2 regions of the Caballeronia sp. GAWG1-1 genome follow, and region 1 is predicted to be linked to the other one. Evidence: riboswitches for the same ligand, from Rfam matches in the RefSeq annotation. Region 1 holds a riboswitch; the other holds the start of a gene.
What was found. Region 1 has a riboswitch for thiamine pyrophosphate ahead of thiC (phosphomethylpyrimidine synthase ThiC). Riboswitches for the same ligand answer to the same signal wherever they lie in the genome.

Region 2: it holds a riboswitch for thiamine pyrophosphate, as region 1 does, so the genes downstream of both, NCT03_RS12615 (FAD-dependent oxidoreductase) here and thiC (phosphomethylpyrimidine synthase ThiC) in region 1, are expected to answer to the same signal.

The regions. Positions count from the first base shown of each region.
Region 1 is NZ_JALQDB010000008.1:251,726-255,910, reverse strand. It holds gene NCT03_RS05260 (YadA family autotransporter adhesin) at 1-58, opposite strand, end outside; gene NCT03_RS05255 (EamA family transporter) at 1,034-1,972, opposite strand; TPP riboswitch at 2,274-2,413, shown strand; gene thiC (phosphomethylpyrimidine synthase ThiC) at 2,591-4,185, shown strand, end outside.
Region 2 is NZ_JALQDB010000020.1:26,835-31,019, forward strand. It holds gene thiS (sulfur carrier protein ThiS) at 1-46, opposite strand, end outside; gene NCT03_RS12615 (FAD-dependent oxidoreductase) at 65-1,207, opposite strand; TPP riboswitch at 1,410-1,537, opposite strand; gene NCT03_RS12620 (ABC transporter ATP-binding protein/permease) at 1,786-3,528, shown strand; gene NCT03_RS12625 (glutamate synthase subunit beta) at 3,665-4,185, opposite strand, start outside.

The DNA of each region.
Region 1 (4,185 bases):
AATTGCGCTGCGTTAGACGCCCGGCCAAGGTTCGTCTAACGTAGTTTTTTGTAGGCACGATAGTCGTCGCTAAATTCCTCCTTTATTGCTGTGCCGATGCTCGGACCGTTGTTAATAGAAACGCGGCGATAGCGGGTTGGCTGCATTGGTTTGGATAGAGATGCACCAATGACCAAAAACTCCGCCAAAAATCAAGCAATTCGTTTTTATTCCTGTTGTTATCTCGTATTAAAAATCATCTATATGCCTTGAATGGCTTTTTTAAGCTGAACCGACTTCAGGATAGGATGGAGCCAAAGCGGATACCGAGGAATTTTGAAGGTCCTGTTCTTACTCGATTAATCAACCTGCTTCCAAACACTATAACCAATGTAATTGAAAGCAATGAAGCTACACTTCAAATTTTTCGAATTTGCTTATTTTTGAGTCTATCGGGACTAGACAGGGAAGGAGCCATCGCGCCTTGCATAGCGGACATGCAGCATTATGTCTTCAAGACCGCAGCTCCATGCACACAAGTATGTGCTACGATTTTTAAAGAACAATCGCTCAAAGAAGCTAAATATAGATGTGGTCGTGGTCGCTACAGTGCGCCATTCATTCACGTAACACGAGTTATTTTTAGACGCCTGTCGTGTCACGGACGTCGTGTGCAGATACGGGAGAAAGTGTCCGGCAAGCTTTTCATTGGACGCCACCTGATCGCGCTATAACGCGTCAGTAGAGGAAACAGCAGCGTTTTAGCTCAAGCGTCCACCACCTGATATTTCGAGACCATTCGCATTAGCGGCTAACTAGTTGCACTCGTGGCGGTTCGTGTTACGGCGTGCTAAGAGAAAGGGGGATGGTGGCTCGGAAGCGCGCGAGATATCTTAGGTAATGAAACTGATGACGTAAGGGACCACGGTGCTCTTTTCAACAAGTCAAGCTAGCCCCGATTCCTATCTACGATAGTTGCTATCTTTTTAAGAAGCGTCGGGCGGCGATTCAGTTCTATTCGACAGCCCTTGCCTACAAGGCCAGATTCCTGCGCTCAAACCAACCCCCGCCGCCGATAATCAAACCAAAATGACAACGCAACGCTCATCAAAATCACGACCGTGGCAACAACCGTCCACTGCGTGATGATTTCCCCAAGCAACAAAGCGCCCAATAAAACCGCGACGACCGGATTCACGTAAAGACAACTCGTCGCGACAATCGTGCTCGTGTTCCGAATGAGAAAGTTATAAGCGACATACGCGGCCATCGATCCAATCACGACGAGATACAAGAACGAAAACCCCGCGCCCATGCTCACTTGGCCAAGGCGCTCGCCTGACACGAACGCGATGACAGTCGCGATAAGCCCGCCAAGCCCGATCTGCAACGCAGTCGACATCAGCAGATCGGAAGGCTGCGAGAGACGGCTTGCCAGATGCGCCCCGCCCGCCCAAAAAATTGCCGCGCACAAGATGGCAAGCGTGCCGACGGTCGAGCTCGGCGAGGGATCGCCATGATTGAGCAACACGATACCCACGAGACCCAGCGCCACCGCAAACCATTCGCCCTTCGCCACACTGCGCCCGGCAAGCGCGGTGAAGATCGTCGCGAAGAGCGGCACGGTAGCCACCATCACGGCAGCCGTGCCGGTTCCCACCGTGCGCATGCCGTAAGCCATCATCCCGCTCGACAAACCTTCGAGCAAAGTCCCGACGATCGCTGCATTACGTACTTCACGCGCCGTCGGCCACACCGCCTTGCGATGCAAGGCGATCACGAAGAGACCGACGCCAGCGCACAGGTTACGCAGGCCGCCAAGCATGAGCGGCGGAAACGATTCGAGCGCCAGGTGAATGCCGAGATACGTCGATCCCCACACGAGATAAACGACGGCCAACGCGAGCACGACGCGTCCCTTGAGGCTGCGAGGAGCGCGAAACGGAAAGCGGTCGGGAAAACCGAGCGGCAAACGCGGAGGTACGGCAGACATGCATTACTCCGCGAAGCGCGCCCGGATCGGGGCAAGAGACTTGCAATGGGGACTGCCGCCAATCGACCGAACGGGGCATGAGCTTGAAGAACGCGCGCGCCAGGTGACGAACGAGGCGGGACTGACGATGGACGGCATGACGGAGCGAAAGAAGTGCGGAAGCGACAGGCGGGGCGACTGCTGACGACATCCGGGTAAGTACCGAAAATCGCGCGCTCGCCATTATGCAGTAAGCGCCTGCGCTTCAGCGCAAACTTCGCGAACGGTTGCCAAGATGCCACGCCACGATGTATGGTGACGCCTGCTAACGCGGGGGTCCTGCGTTGCACATCGCGATTCGTCCGGCTGCGTCGACTGAATGGCCCGTGCAATGTGGGTGAGAAATACCCTTTGAACCTGATCTGGATAATGCCAGCGCAGGGAAGCGTTCGGGCCTCGGCGCACGGTATCTCTCTCACGCGCCACGTCTTCTCGGGCCCGCACCTTTCCATCTCGTTCCTCCCTGTCTAGCTCCTGAATCAGCCGAGCTCGCCGGCGTTCGTTCGTTCGTCGTTCATTCGATCGCCCGCGTGCTCGCTGTCAATTACCGTCCCTGCGACTGAAAAGGAGAAACAGCACATGAATGCGAATCCCAAGTTCCTGTCCGAAAACGCCATCGTCGATGCAGCCGCCATCGCGCCGCTGCCCAACTCGCGCAAGGTCTACGTGACGGGTTCGACGCCCGACATCCGCGTGCCGATGCGCGAGATCACGCAGTCCGACACGCCCGACAGTTTCGGCGGCGAAAAGAATCCGCCGGTGTACGTGTACGACACGTCCGGCCCCTACTCCGATCCGGACGCGAAGATCGACATCCGCTCCGGTTTGCCCGCGTTGCGCGCCGGCTGGATCGAAGCGCGCGGCGACACCGAGGAACTCGCGGGTCTTTCGAGCGAATTCGGCCGCGAGCGCGCCGCCGATCCGAAAACGGCCGAGCTGCGCTTCCCGGATCTGCATCGTCATCCGCGACGCGCGACGCCCGGCAAGAACGTGTCGCAGATGCATTACGCGCGGCAGGGCATCGTCACGCCGGAGATGGAATACATCGCCATTCGCGAGAATCAGCGCCGCGCCGAATACCTCGAAAGCCTCAAGACGAGCGGTCCGAACGGCGAAAAGCTCGCCGCGATGATGGGCCGTCAGCATCCCGGCCAGTCGTTCGGCGCGGTGCCTTTCGACAAGGACGCCCTGAAGGCCATCACGCCCGAGTTCGTACGCGATGAAGTGGCGCGCGGCCGCGCAATCATCCCCGCGAACGTCAATCACCCGGAAAGCGAGCCGATGATCATCGGGCGCAACTTCCTCGTGAAGATCAACGCGAACATCGGCAATTCGGCGGTGAGTTCGTCGATCGGCGAGGAAGTCGACAAGATGACCTGGGCGATCCGCTGGGGCGGCGACACGGTGATGGACTTGTCCACGGGCAAGCACATTCACGAGACGCGCGAGTGGATCATCCGCAATTCGCCGGTGCCGATCGGCACGGTGCCGATCTATCAGGCGCTCGAAAAGGTCAACGGCAAGGCGGAAGACCTGACCTGGGAAATCTTTCGCGACACGCTCGTCGAGCAAGCCGAGCAAGGCGTCGATTACTTCACCATTCACGCGGGCGTGCGTCTGCAATACGTACCGCTGACGGCCAACCGCATGACGGGTATCGTCTCGCGCGGCGGCTCGATCATGGCGAAATGGTGTCTCGCGCATCATCGGGAAAGCTTCATCTACGAGCACTTCGAAGACATCTGCGAGATCATGAAGCAGTACGACGTCTCGTTCTCGCTCGGCGACGGCCTGCGTCCCGGCTCCATCTACGACGCGAACGACGAAGCCCAGCTCGGTGAACTGAAGACGCTCGGTGAACTCACGCAGATCGCGTGGAAGCACGACGTGCAAGTGATGATCGAAGGCCCCGGCCATGTGCCGATGCAGCTCATCAAGGAGAACATGGACCTGCAGCTGGAATGGTGCGACGAGGCGCCCTTCTACACGCTCGGGCCGCTCACCACCGACATCGCGCCGGGCTACGATCACATCACCTCGGGCATCGGCGCGGCGATGATCGGCTGGTTCGGCACCGCCATGCTTTGCTACGTCACACCGAAGGAGCATCTCGGACTTCCGAACAAGGACGACGTGAAGACCGGCATCATCACGTACAAGCTCGCGGCGCACGC
Region 2 (4,185 bases), on a different contig from region 1:
CGGCATCGGTCAGACTGAATTCGCGCTGATTGATGTGGATGTTCATGGCTTTGACTTTCGATGACTAGAGCGCGGCCGCGATGGCCGGTTCGCTATGCAGAAGTTCGGACCAGCGCGCGCCGCCGCGATAATCCGCGAACGATGCGGCGTCCGCGACGGTTCCGCCGGCGATGGCTTGGGCGAGTGCGCAGGCGGCATCGGCGACTTCCGGCGCGATCATGAAGCCGTGCCGATACAGGCCGTTCACGCGCACGGTCCGCGCCCCGTCCCAGACGATGGCCGGCCGATGATCCGGCAGCGTCGGCCGACACTGAGAATTGAGTTCGAGGATGCGCGCCTCGCCGAAACCCGGATGCACCGCGAACGCCGCACTCATCAGTTCCAGCGCCGAGCGCACGCTCACGGGCGACATGTCCTCGCCTTCGACTTCGGTCGCGCCGATCACGTAAAGATCGTCCTCTTTCGGCGCGATATACAGCGGATAACGCGGATGCAGCAGCCGCACCGGCCGCGACAACCCGATGCCCGGCGCATGCACGCGCGCCACTTCCCCGCGAATACCACGCAACGCGGGCCACGCAGTTTTGCCGCCCAGCCCACGGCAATCGATGATCCAGCGCGCGTCGGGCATGGCATCGACCGGAGAATTCCAGTGCGTGCGCACGCCGCGCGCCGTAAGTCCGGCCGCGAGCGCTCGAAGCGCCTGACGATTGTCGAGTTGACCTTCGTGCGGCAGCAGCCAGCCTTGCGCGAAACGCGTGCCGAGCGCGGGTTCCGCTTGCGCGACTTCCGCGCCCGCGAGCTTGACGAAGCCGCCATCGAGCAAGCTTGCAGGCGCGTTGGCGCGCAACCTGCGTTCGAATAGCGGCGCTTCCGCGCGATCCGCGCCGTGCCAGACGACGAGCGTGCCGTTGCGCTGAAAGTAAACCGGCTCGGGCAACTCGGCGATGAGACCCGGCCAGCGTTCCAGCGACGCCGCGCCGAGTTCGACGACGAGCGGCTCCGCACTCGTCGCCTCGGCGAGCGGTGCGAGCATCGCGGCGGCCACCCACGCAGCCGACTGCGTGCCCGCCTCGTCGCCGCGCTCGTATAGCGCGACGCCGTGGCCCGCGCCCGCGAGTTGCCACGCCACGAGCCGCCCGACGAGTCCTCCGCCGATGACGGCGAAGTCTGGCCGGCGCGCGGCGGGCTGATCGATCGTGTTCACTTTTCCAATGTCTCCTGTCGATCGAAACGAGGCTGGGCGCCGCTCCGGTCTTATCCACGACTGATAACGCCGTGCAGCAAACGCACGAACGCGAAGACAAAACTTGCAGAGGAGAGACCGGCCCGGCAGCGGCAACGCAAACAACGCGCGCCAGGCGGAAAAGAAAGATGATGGAAGAACCTGGAGGAAAGGCGCGACGGCCGCGCGTTCTCCGGAAACTTCCCTCGCCGGTATTACCCGGATCGGGTGCAAAGGGTCTCTCTCAGCCTCGCCGCGCCAGCACACCGATAATTCGATGACATCGCGCGCGAAGCACCCCTGTTTCGTCGAAGATCATTAGACCATGAAAGCCAAAGCCGCTGCAAACCGGGATTCCCCGCCTTTGGTCGCCTCAGTCGGCACTCTGGCACAATGCCGCGAGCATGGTTCTCCGCATGGTTGTGCGAATGAGCACGGAATTAAGCGGCAGTTAAGGGAACCTCTGAACAATCTGCGGGACAGGAAAGAGGCTGCGCGTGCGAGTATCGCGGCGCGGTGCGTCCATTCGTAACTCGGACCGGCATATCATCAGGAAGGTCATGGCCAATTCTCAACCGGAAAACACGCAGCAACAAGCCGACACGGTCTCTGCGTGGAGCCTCATCAAGCCCTACTGGGTCTCGGAGGAGCGCGGCTTCGCATGGGGTCTGCTCGTTGCCATCATCGCGATCAACATGACGGTCGTATGGATCAACGTGCGGCTCAACAGCTGGAGCGCGGCGTTCTACAACGCGCTGCAGAACAAGAACGTCCACGACTTTCCGCACCTGCTGCTGGTCTTCACCGGCCTCGCCTTCGCGTACATTCTGCTCGCGGTTTATGGGAGGTATCTGCGGCAGATGCTCGGCTTCCGCTGGCGCCAGTGGCTGACCAACAAGTATCTCGAACAGTGGTTCGGCGACCGCGCTTTTTACCGCATAGAACGCGACCGTCTCGCCGATAACCCCGACCAGCGGATCAGCGACGACCTGCAATCCTTCGCGACCACCACGCTGTCTCTGTCGCTCGATCTGCTTTCCACGCTCGTCACGCTCGTCACGTTCATCACCATTTTGTGGACGCTCGCGGGCGCGCTGACCATCACGGCATTCGGCACGCCGCTCGTCATTCCCGGCTACATGGTCTGGGCGGCGGCGCTTTACGCGATCATCGGCTCGGTCATCATTCAGAAGGTCGGGCATCCGCTGGTGTCGATCAACTACCAGCAACAGAAGGTCGAGGCTGATTTCCGCTTCGGGCTGATTCGCGTGCGCGAGAATGCCGAGCAGATCGCGTTTTACGATGGCATCGCCACCGAGACGGCCAACGCGAAGACCATTTTCCAGCGCATTCGCGACAACTGGTGGATGATCATGAAGTACACGAAGCGCATGACCTTCGTGCTTAGTTTCTACGGACAGATCGCCATCATCTTCCCGATCATGGTTGCCGCGCCGCGCTACTTCGCGGGCGCGTTCTCGTTCGGCGTCTTGATGCAGATTTCATCGGCGTTCGGCACGGTCAGCGATTCGTTCTCCTGGTTCATCAACAGTTACTCGACCTTGGTCGAATGGCGCGCCACGGTGAATCGTCTGCGCGAATTCAAGCGTGTGATGCGCTCGACGCATATCCGCGAGGAAACGTCGCCGGCAACGGCGCATGGCGGTATCAACCTGCATTACACGAGCACGAAAGCGCTGACGACCAAGGGGCTTGCGCTCGCGTTGCCGAATGGCACGCCGCTTTCGCGCGTGGGCGACGTGACGATAGAACCGGGATCGCGCTGGCTGATAGTCGGGCCGTCGGGCGCGGGCAAGAGCACGCTGATGCGGGCGCTGGCGGGACTTTGGCCGTTCGGCGACGGTAGTATCGACGCACCCGTCGACGCGAAGATGCTGTTTATCCCGCAAGTGAGCTATCTGCCGATCGGCACGCTGCGCGCGGCGTTGAGCTATCCGTCGCCGGGTGGCACCTTCACCGACGAGGAATCGCGCGAGGCGCTGCGTCTGTGCAATCTGGCCGAGTATGGCGACCGCCTGGAAGAAAGTGCGCACTGGGCGCGCAGCTTGTCGCCGGGCGAGCAACAGCGTCTTGCCGCCGCGCGCGTGCTGCTGCACAAGCCCGACTTCCTGTTCCTCGACGAAGCCACCAGCGCCCTCGATGCGGATAACGAACTGCATATCTACAACACGCTCGTCGAACGTTTGCCGAAGGCGGCGATTTTGAGCGTTGCGCACCGGGAGTCGGTGGCGCTGTTCCATGATTATCGGATCGAGATAGAGAGGACGATGGCGGAGGCTTGATTCCGTCTCTTGCTGAATGAAGAACCGCATCCGCGAGCAATTGTGGGTGCGGTTTTTTTTTGGTGGCATAACCCCCGCCAACAAAAAAGGGCGAACCCAAAACGGCCCACCCTTTTCTCCCATCAACCCCGCTCTCTTATCGCGGCAATTCGCTACTGCCCATCAAATACGCGTCCACCGACCGCGCGCACTGACGCCCTTCGCGAATCGCCCACACCACGAGCGACTGACCGCGCCGCATATCGCCCGCGGTGAACACCTTGTCCACCGACGTGTAATACGCCTTGTCACCTTCGGTCGAGGCGCGCACGTTACCGCGCGCGTCCTTGTCGACGCCAAACGCATCCAGCACCGGCGAAGCCGGCTGCGTGAAGCCCATGGCGAGCAGCACGAGGTCGGCCTTCAGCTCGAACTCGCTGTTCGGCACTTCCTGCATCTTGCCGTTCTTCCACTCGACGCGCACCGCGATCAGCTTCTCGACCTTGCCGTTCTTGCCTTCGAAACGCTTCGTCGCAACCGACCAGTCACGCTCGCAACCCTCTTCATGCGACGACGACGTACGCAGCTTGATCGGCCAGTACGGCCACACGAGCGGCTTGTTCTCTTCCTCGGGCGGCTGCGCGAGCAGTTCGAACTGCACCACGCCCTTAGCGCCAT